Regions from separate parts of the Janthinobacterium sp. 78 genome, predicted to be linked through region 3. Evidence: predicted binding sites of a transcription regulator. Region 3 holds the regulator's gene; each other region holds the start of a gene.

Region 1 (3,275 bases), 3.1 Mb from region 3:
CACAGGCGCCGGCCTTCCTCGCGCAGCACGTCGAGCTTGTCGCGAAAGTTTTCATCGGCGGGCAAGCCCGTCTCGTCATTGTCCAGGCACAGGGTCATGGTGCCGACGGTGGAGCCTGCCGTTTCCGCAAATAGGGTGATTTTATTCAACGCATGCGCGATGCCGGGATCGACGGCATAGCCGCGCCAGCCGTACATCTTACGGATCAGCAAACTGGCCGCCTCGCGCCGGCCACGCGAATTGGCCATGCGGATATGAAAGCGCTGCAGGTCGAGCTCGTGCTCCATGGCCGGGTCGATCTGGCCCTCGCCCACCACCAGGTCACTGAAAGTACCGGGCGTGTCGAAGGAAATAATAGGTTCATCTTGAAAGCTCATCTTGTCCTCACGTTCATTGGGCAGCCGTCTAAACGGACTGAAGCCAATGCCTTGTGACAAGATAAAAAGCAGAGAAGTTCCCGCGTCAGGCAAAAAAACAGAAGATAGTGCTATTTAATAGCAAAATTGCACGCTGAAATTTGCCTGCAAGTACAAATTGACAAATATAAGTACTGTTTTGATATTGCCGAGCCCGCTGCTAAAAAAAGCTCTCCGGTATCAGCAACACGTCGCCCGGCCGCATCATGACATTCGCGGAAATATCGCCGCTCTTGAGCAGGTCGTCCAGGCGCACGCGCAGCTGCTGCTGGCTGCCGTCGCGCATGCGGATGATGCTGGCCTTGTTGCCAGCGGCAAAGTCCGTGATGCCGCCCACGGCGATGAGCACGTCCATCAGCGACATGCCGAGGCGGTACGGCAGCGCCTGCGGCTTGGCCGCCTCGCCGATGACCCGGATCTGCTCGCCATACGGGCCCGAGAAATTGGTGACGATGACCGTCACCACCGGTTGCTGGATAAACTTGCCCAAGGCTTGCTCGATATCGCGCGCCAGCTGAGTCGAGGTCTTGCCGCTGGCGGCCAGATCCTCCACCAGCGGCGTGGTGATCTTGCCATCGGGCCGCACGGCCACCGTCAGCGACACTTCCGGATTGCGCCAGACGATGATGTTGACGGAGTCGCCCGGGCCGATCAGATAGTCGTGCATGGGGGCGCTGTCGTCGGCGGGCGCCAGCGGATAGCGTGTGCGGCAGCCCCCCAGCAAGCTGGCGCTACAGGCCAGGAGCAGCGTGTGGCAGACAAAAGCACGGCGAAACGGATTCATGCGGGGCCTCTTCGAGTCGATGGCGCGTCCATGGCCGGCCCCGCAGAACCAGCCTGGGCCGCGAACTTCCTATGATTATTAAAACCCGGCAAGTGAACCTTGAGGCGTATCAAGAAGCAATCATCTTGGGAAATCTTGCTCCACAGGCGCCCTATACTTTGCTTACTCAACAGGCAAGCATTTCTTGCAAGACGCCGTTGTCCGCGCCGCCCAGCCATCGACCGTGCAGCACCGTCACCAGAAGGAAGCGACATGGAGCAATTGATACAGCAACTGCTTTCCAGCCTGAAAGGCATCTGGAAGTACCGCTGGCATGCGCTGCTGGTGGCGTGGCTGGTGGCGATCGGTGGCTTCATCAAGGTCATTACGCTACCCGACGACTTCCAGACGTCGGCGCGCGTGTTTGTCGATACGCAAACCATCCTCAAGCCGCTGCTGGCCGGCATGACCAGCGTGCCGAACACGGAACAGCAGGTGGCCATCATGAGCCGCACCCTGCTCAGCCGCCCCAACGTGGAGCGCGTCATGCGCATGGTCGACCTCGATCTGAATTCGAAGACCGTGCGCGAACACGAAGCCCGGCTCGATGAGCTGATGAGCCGCATCAAGATCAGCGGCACCAGCGCCTACGACATCTACACCATCAGCTACAGCGGGCGCGACCCGAAGCTGGTGCGCGACGTGGTGCAAAGCCTGCTGACCATCTTTGTCGAAGGCAGTTTCCAGGGAAAAAAGGGCGATTCGCAGAAAGCCGTGCAATTCATCGACGAGCAGATCAAGAATTACGAGGACAAGCTGAGCGCGGCGGAAAACCTGGTGAAGGAATTCAAGATCCGCAACAACCTGCTGCTGCCGCGCCAGGGCATCGACTATGGCAGCCAGCTGCTGATGTCATCCGATAGCCTGAACAATGCCAAGCTGGAACTGGTCGAGGCGGAACAGGCGCGCAAGGCCATCCTGAGCCAGATCGAAGGCGACGAGCCCGTGCTCGATTTGGAACCGAACGCGGCGGCCATCACCAACCCTGAACTCGATGAGCGCATCGCCTCGCTGAACAAGAATCTGGACAGCCTGCGCATGCAATTTACGGAATTGCATCCCGACATCATCGCCTCGAAGCGCCTCATTGCCCAGCTGGAAGAGCGCAAAATCGAGGAAAGCAAGCTGAAAACGGCGTCCGGCGACCCGGGCAAGAACTACAGCCCCATGCTGCAGCAGTTGAAGGTGGCGCTGACGGACGCGGACGCCAAGGTGGCCGCCATCCGCGCCCGCGTGCAGGAATACAACGCGCGCAATGAGCGCCTGCTGGCGCAAAGCAATGCCGTACCCGAGGTGGAATCGCAGCTGGCGCAACTGAACCGCGACTACATCATCAACAAGGAAAACTATGAAAAGCTGATCGGCCGGCGCGAAGCGGCCAAGCTGTCGGGCGAACTCAGTTCCACGACCGAGATGATGGCCTTCAAGATCATCGACCCGCCCACGGTGCAATATGCGCCCGTCGGCCCGAACCGTCCGCTGCTGTTTTCCGCAGCGCTGGGCGCGGCGCTGGTGGCCGGCATCGCCACGGCCCTCTTGATCAGCCAGGTGCGCCCCACCTTCCTCAGCCCCGCCGAACTGCGCGATGCCACGGGCTTGAATGTGCTGGGCACGGTATCGATGAACTGGACGCCGCTGCAGCAGGTGCGCCGCCGCCGCGCCCGCTATGCCTTTGCCGGCTGTCTGGGCAGCCTGTTCCTGCTGTACGGCGGGGTCATGACGGCCGCGCTGCTGAAATTCTAGAGCCACCAAGGGAGCGACGATGAGCAGCAAGGACAGCGGCAAGCAGGAATCCACGATCCTGGGCGTGGCCGAGGCCAGCGTGGCTTATGGTCCAGATGTCGCGGATGGTGCGGATGGCGCGGCGGCGGCCGCCGCCCCCCAGTACCGCCCCCTGAACCTGGCCCGCCTGGCGGAGCAAGGCATGCTCACGCAGGAAGGCGGGCGCAGTTCGGTGGCCGAAGATTTTCGCATCATCAAGCGCCCGCTGCTGCGCCAGGCGCGCGCCAGCGGCGCCGAGGCCATCCGCCACGGCA
Region 2 (3,275 bases), 4.6 Mb from region 3:
GCTGTCTTCCTTGACGGGCGCGGCATGGCGCACTTCCGGACGATCTTCGCGGCGTTCCGCGCCATCCCAGGCCTTGCCAGCCGGCTTGGCGGCAGCAGCAGCGGCAGGCGCGGCGGCCACGACGGCAGGCACAGCGGCGACGGCGGAGGCCGCTGCGGCAGCGATCTGGCTGCCCGCCGGCACGACGGCGTTGTACATGCCTTCCCAGTCGAGGCCATCGGCGCTGGCGGTGGAAACAGCGGCGGCTGGCGCCGCCACGACCACCTCGGCAACCACCACGGCGACTTCCGCTACCACGGCAGCGGCCGGTGCGTGTGCGTCCATGCCCTTGCCTTCGATGGCGTTCGTCAGAATGTGTTCCAGCTCTTCCGGCATGGCCGGCAAGGCTTCCGGCGCGGCACCGTTGGCCAGTTCCGTCAGCTGGTCGGCGACGAAACCGGACGCTTGCAGCGCCGCCTCGATGGCGATCGGGGTCACCGGCGCGGCGCCCGTGCGCAGGGCGTCGAACAGATTTTCCGTCAGATGGCAGGCCGCCACCAGTGCAGGCAGGCCCATGAAGCCGGCGCCACCCTTGATGGTGTGGAAGGAACGAAACACGGCATTCAGTGTTTCCTTGTTGTCAGGATCACGCTCGAGGCGCAATAAGTGCTCTTCAACATTAACCGCAAGATCCATCGCCTCAACGACGAAATCCTTGAGCATATCGTCCATTAGAATCCCAAATCCGCAAGAAGGTCGTCTACATTATCCTGGTCCAGTGCCACCGACGGCACGGATGGGCCCTGCATCAGCGGCACCGGCTTTTGCGCCAGTTTTTCGCGCACCTCGGCCGGCGCGTTGTCGCGCAGCAGCTGAGCCAATTCGTTTTCCACCGTCTTGGTGATGTTGACCACTTTTTTGATCAGCTGGCCCGTGATGTCCTGGAAGTCCTGCGCCATCATGATTTCCAGCAAGCGCGCTTTTTCCGCTTCCGTTGCCTCGGCAACGGCTTGCGCGAACTGGCGCGAATCGCCGGCCAGGGCCTTGAACTCTTCCAGGCTCAGCTTGCCATCAAACAGCGCCGTCCAGCGGCTGTCCATGTCCTTGGCTTTCTTCGACAACACATCTTGCGCCGGCATGCCTTCGTCGAGCGTATTCAGAACCTTGTTGGCAGCCTGTTCCGTCAGGGTGGCGACATATTCCAGGCGGTCCTGTGCGTCGACGATCTGCGACGACGCTTCCGTCAACGCCTTGTCGTAGCCCAGTTCGCGCAGCGAATCGTGCAGCAGGCGCACGATGCCGCCCAGGCGTTCGAACATCGGCTTGTCGGACTGGTCAACAGGATCGGCCGCTTCGCCAGGCATGCCTGCCGTTGTCGCAGGTGGCGCTTCCGGCGCGGCGGCGACTGGCGCTTCCGCGGCCGCTGGCGGCACGGCGGCGCTGGCCGACACCGAATCGAACAGCGCGTCAAAATCGTCGTCCGCGATCACGGCTGCGGGCGCTGCGGCAGGCGCCGGCGTGGCTGCGGCCGCGCTTTGCGCGGATACTTCATCGAATAATGCATCGAAATCATCAGCGGCGTTGGTCATATCCCTGCTTCTCCATAATTTGTCAAAATTCCGCCTGAACTGTGCGTTTTACAGACTGATACCCACAATTTCTCGATTAAGATGATTTGAGGCAATACCGCTGCGATGGTGCGAGTGTAGCAGGGCGCCGCCCTGTTGGTAAATCTCAAAACGCGCTTCCTGGTGTAAAGCTGGCCCACAAGAGCTTTTCCGTGAGGAAATAAGTGTTCCTGCTGTTGTATTTTGAAATACTACCATTGGCATGCGTGCAAGAGCACGCGGCGCACAAGAAATCCTGCTCGCGGGCGGCTGCGCAACAGTGTTCATGCCTGGCGTTGCGGCTAAAACACGATCTTTCTGCCAATGTTGTCTATACTGAAGGTGCAATAGTATTGATAATTATCAAGTCTTTACATGAATACCATGCTGCTGCCGCGCCTACAATAAGGGGCGTTGCACGCGCTGAGTCACCGCCAAAGGACCTGCCATGTATAAGAAAATTCTGATCGCCACGGACGGCTCCACCGTCTCCAACCTGACGGCCTGTGCCGGCGTTGCCTTTGCCGAACAGATGCAAGCCGACATCCTTGCCGTGTACGTGGCGCCCGAGTACCAGTACCCGGTGTACATCGAAATCATTCCACCCAGCTATCCCAGCGAAGAGGAGTACCGCATCGCCATGCGCAAGGCGGGCGCCGACCACTGGCAGCCCATCCTCGACGCGGCCGCCAAGCGGGGCCTGGAAGCGACGGGCCTGACGGCCTTTTCCGACAGCCCGGCCCTGAAAATCGTGGAAGTGGCGCAATTGCAGCACTGCGACCTGATCTTCATGGGCTCGCATGGCCGCAGCGGCTGGGGGCAATTGCTGCTCGGCAGCGTGACCAACAAAGTGCTGTCGCACTCTAAATTGCCAGTGCTCGTGCATAGGCTGATCAAGGAACCCCCGTCAAAATAAGGGGTCACATGGCCACGCAGGCCGCCGCATCGCACTGCGCGGGTAAAAGGCAACACTGCGGCCTTTTCAGTTAAAATGACAACGTTTCTCGTTTCTTAACACCTGGCCGGCCGCCACGAAACGGCCAGGACACCTTACACGCTTCCAGATTGCGCGCCTATGATACGTATTGTGATTGCCGACGACCACACCATCATGCGGGAAGGATTGAAACGCATCCTTGACGGCGCGCCGGACATCGACATCGTGGGCGAAGCCATCGACGGCTTTGAGGTACTCAACCACGTGCGCCAGGGCGGCTTCGACCTGTTGCTGCTCGACCTGTCGATGCCGGGCCGCAGCGGCGTCGACCTGATCCGGCAAATCCGCAGCGAGGCCCCCAAGCTGGCCATCCTGATCCTCACCATGCACGAGGAAGAGCAATATGCGGTGCGCGCCATCCGCGCCGGCGCGCAAGGCTATCTGACCAAGGAAAGCGCGGGAACCCAGCTGGTGGGCGCCATCCACAAGGTGGCGTCGGGCCGCCCCTACATCAGCGCCGAGGTGGCAGAGCAGCTTGTGCTCAACATCATGATGCCGAATGAAAGCCTGCTGCACAAACAGCTGTCGGACCGCGAGTTCGAAGTCTTTTCCCTGCTGGTGGCAGGCAAGTCGATCACGGAAATCGCCAACAATCTGCACCTGAGCGTGAAAACCGTGAGTACGCACAAGACGCGCATCATGCAAAAGATGGGCATGAGTTCGCTGTCGGAAATGGTGCAGTATGCCGTGGC
Region 3 (3,275 bases):
ACGGTGACCCAGCCCAGAATAAACGCGGCCAGCAGCGAAGCGAGGACGCTCCACAGCACCAGCCGGTACAGCACGCCATCGAACGGTTCGAAGGCATCGTCGAGAGGCAGCGAGGCGGCCAGCAGCCAGTTCACCGATTTCAGGCGTTTGAAGCTGTTGACGGCCGTGATGCCGCGGCTGTTGGTGCTGACCATGCTGCCTTCGCCATCTTGCTTCAGCAACTGCGTGGTGGTCAGGTTGGCGTTCGGCAGGCGCGGCTGCAGCAAGCGGCTGGTGTCGGGGTGCAGCACGTAGCGCGGCACGGCGCCGCGCGTGAGGATGAAGTAATAGCCGCTCTTGCCGATCTTTTCCGAACGCAAGCGTCCCAGCAGGTTGTCCTTGTACAGGCGCAGCACGCCGATCACCACGCCAGCCACCTGGCCATCGGCGGTGAGCACGGGCGCCACCATCTGCACGATGGGCATGCCGCTCGACTTGCCCAGCATCGGCTCGGTGATCATGGGCTGGCGCGTGCGCAGCACGGTCTGGAAATATTCGCGCTCGGCGACGTTGATGCCGGCGCGCCCCGCTACTTCCGGCATGTCGGCTACGACGGCGCCTTGCGCATCGAGCACCAGCACGTCGTCGAACAGTACCAGCATCGAGCGGCGCGAATAGTATTCGCGCAATTGGGCGGGCTGGGCGATCAATGCCGGCGGCTGTTGCCGGGCCGTCAAAGTGACGATCTGCAGCAGCATGCCCAGCTTGTCGTCGAGTTCGGCAGCGGTGCGGGTGATCAGGGCAGACTGCTGGCTCAGCAGTACTCGGGTGAAGTCGGCGCGCATGCGCTGCACCTGTATCATGGTGACCAGCGCGATCATGGCGATCGAGGTCAGGCTGGTGGCCAGCGCGACTTTTGCTTTGATGCCGAGAGGCTTCATGATTTCCTTTTCAGTACCGGGCGGTACAGGCGGCAGCTAATGCTGTCGGGAATTTTCCTATCAATACATCAACTTGGCAAGCGGCGCTGCGCAAATTGCCTTCCCCACATGGGCTTTTAACGATGTTGCCATATAATCAAAGTCAGAACGTCGTTTATTCAGCGGAAATGCGGTGAAATTGGCACACGGCAACCCTGTATGCAGTAAACTCGTTATTGCATTTTCTAAAAGGTACCGACATGACTGAAGCGCTACTCACTCCCACCATGCCCACAGTGACCGTGGAAGCGTTGCGTGCGCGATGCTCGACCTGCAGCATGCATCAATTGTGCCTGCCGATGGGCCTCGATGTGGGCGACATGGACAGGCTGGACCAGATCATCGGCCGCCGCCGCAAGATCGTGCGCGGTGCCTCGCTGTTCCGCATCGGCGACTCGTTCCAGAATCTGTACGCGATCCGCCTGGGGCACTTCAAGACGTACCAGATCAATCCGGGCGGTGAAGAGCAGGTGACGGGTTTCCAGATGGCTGGCGAACTGCTGGGTATGGACGCCATCAGCGCCGACCGCCATCACTGTAATGCGGTGGCGCTGGAAGACAGCGAAGTGTGTGAAATTCCTTTTTCCAGCCTGGAACAATTACTGGGCAATATGCCGACCCTGCTGCGTCATTTCCATCGCATGATGAGCCAGGAAATCACGCGCGAGCAAAGCGTCATGCTGTTGCTGGGCAATATGCAGGCGACCCAGCGTTTTGCCGCCTTTATCGTCAACCTGGCCTCGCGCTATGAAGCGCGCGGCTATTCGGCCAGCAAATTTCAGCTGCGCATGTCGCGCGAGGAAATCGGCAATTACCTGGGGCTGACCATCGAGAGCGTCAGCCGTTTATTGTCGAAATTCAAGAAGGAAGGCTGGCTGCGCGTCTCCAACCGCGAGATCGAGATCTTGCAGCCCGCCAAGTTGAAAGCCATTACGGCCGGCACGGACGTCTGCAAATAAGGCTTACAGTTCCTCATCTGCATGCAGCGCGATGCTGCGCTGCAGCGGCCAGGTCCAGATGCCGGACAGGCGCCACTCGCGTTTGTCGTTTTCCACCAGTACTTGCCAGCGGCTGCGTTCGAGCATCGGCAGCGCGACGGAAAAATTGCCGGCCGCATCGGGCTGCACCAGCAGCTTGATATCCTTTTCCGGCAGGGTCGCATGCGCCAGATGCAGCTGCAGCGGACCCTGGTAAGCCTTGCCGAAGCTGTGCACGGAACCACTCAGGCGCGCTGACGCCACATCATAGGACAGGCTGGTATCCATCGCCAGGTCGCTGGCGATCGTATCGCGCCGCAAGTCCTGGTTGATCGCCTTGCCCTGCTTGTAATAGTCGCCCACCACCAGCGCATCGGGCTGCGTAAACGCGATATAGCCCATGAAGCTGCCGACGACCACCGACAGGCCGGGGCCGATCATCAGCAGCCAAGGCCAGCGATGCTTGTACCAGGGATCGGCGGGTGCTTGCAGTTTCAGACTGTCGGACATTTTGTTCTCCTTGGGGTCGGACCCTGTGGGTCTGACCCCAGCTTTTGCTTCTGGGTTGAAAATACAGTAAACCTACCGCATGTTGGATGCTACCCCTACGGCGACATACCGGGGTCGGACCCGGAGGGTCCGACCCCGAATCAACATCACCGCGGTACGATGAATACCGCGCTTTCACGCACATGCAGCGATGGGTCGTCCAGCGAATGCAATTCGATCGCAATCTTGTTCGAACCCTTCTCACCCACGCCGTGCGGCACGCGCAGGCGGATCGGCCAACCCAGCGTTTCCGTCGGCTGCAAGGTCACCTCTTCGCGCGTCAGCAAGGTCAGGCCCGGCAAGCCGGAAGCGCTGATTTTAAAATGCTGGGTTTGCTCCGAGGTGTTCATGATCTGCAAGCGGTAGACGTTTTCGATCATGCCATCTTCCACTTCGCGTCCCATCGAACCGCGGTCGCGGATCACGTCCATTTTCAGGGGCGTGCGCAGCGCCAGCGAGGTACACACGGCAATGATGATCAGGGCCAGGATGGAAGTGTAGATCAGCACGCGCGGGCGCATGGCGCGCTGGCGGATCTGCTTCGAACTGAAGTTGTTTTCCATCGCATGGTCGGTACTGTAGCGTACCAGTCCCCGCGGCCGGTCGACCTTGTCCATCACCGTATTGCAGGCATCGACGCAGGCGGCGCAGCCGATGCATTCATACTGCAGGCCGTTGCGGATATCGATGCCGGTCGGACACACCTGCACGCACAGGGTGCAGTCGATGCAGTCGCCCAGCTTGTCGTTGTTGCCGGCCTTCTTGCTGATGGCGCCACGCGGTTCGCCGC

The links. Region 3 encodes FNR, which switches genes on or off when oxygen is low (the NO sensors DNR and NnrR bind a similar motif). Its sites were predicted from a motif close to TTGATNNNNATCAA; they were not measured.
Region 1: the regulator FNR is predicted to act here: its motif matches at 1,300-1,313, upstream of C8C92_RS15165 (XrtA system polysaccharide chain length determinant).
Region 2: the regulator FNR is predicted to act here: its motif matches at 1,940-1,953, upstream of C8C92_RS21705 (universal stress protein).

What each region holds. Positions count from the first base shown of each region.
Region 1 is NZ_QENT01000001.1:3,454,682-3,457,956, forward strand. Features, by position in the region: gene C8C92_RS15155 (long-chain N-acyl amino acid synthase) at 1-377, opposite strand, end outside; gene C8C92_RS15160 (XrtA/PEP-CTERM system exopolysaccharide export protein) at 577-1,200, opposite strand; gene C8C92_RS15165 (XrtA system polysaccharide chain length determinant) at 1,453-2,982, shown strand; gene C8C92_RS15170 (XrtA-associated tyrosine autokinase) at 3,002-3,275, shown strand, end outside.
Region 2 is NZ_QENT01000001.1:4,927,115-4,930,389, forward strand. Features, by position in the region: gene C8C92_RS21695 (chemotaxis protein CheA) at 1-711, opposite strand, end outside; gene C8C92_RS21700 (protein phosphatase CheZ) at 711-1,568, opposite strand; gene C8C92_RS21705 (universal stress protein) at 2,035-2,502, shown strand; gene C8C92_RS21710 (response regulator transcription factor) at 2,662-3,275, shown strand, end outside.
Region 3 is NZ_QENT01000001.1:334,560-337,834, reverse strand. Features, by position in the region: gene C8C92_RS01405 (response regulator) at 1-920, opposite strand, end outside; gene fnr (fumarate/nitrate reduction transcriptional regulator Fnr) at 1,160-1,918, shown strand; gene C8C92_RS01395 (FixH family protein) at 1,922-2,446, opposite strand; gene ccoG (cytochrome c oxidase accessory protein CcoG) at 2,593-3,275, opposite strand, start outside.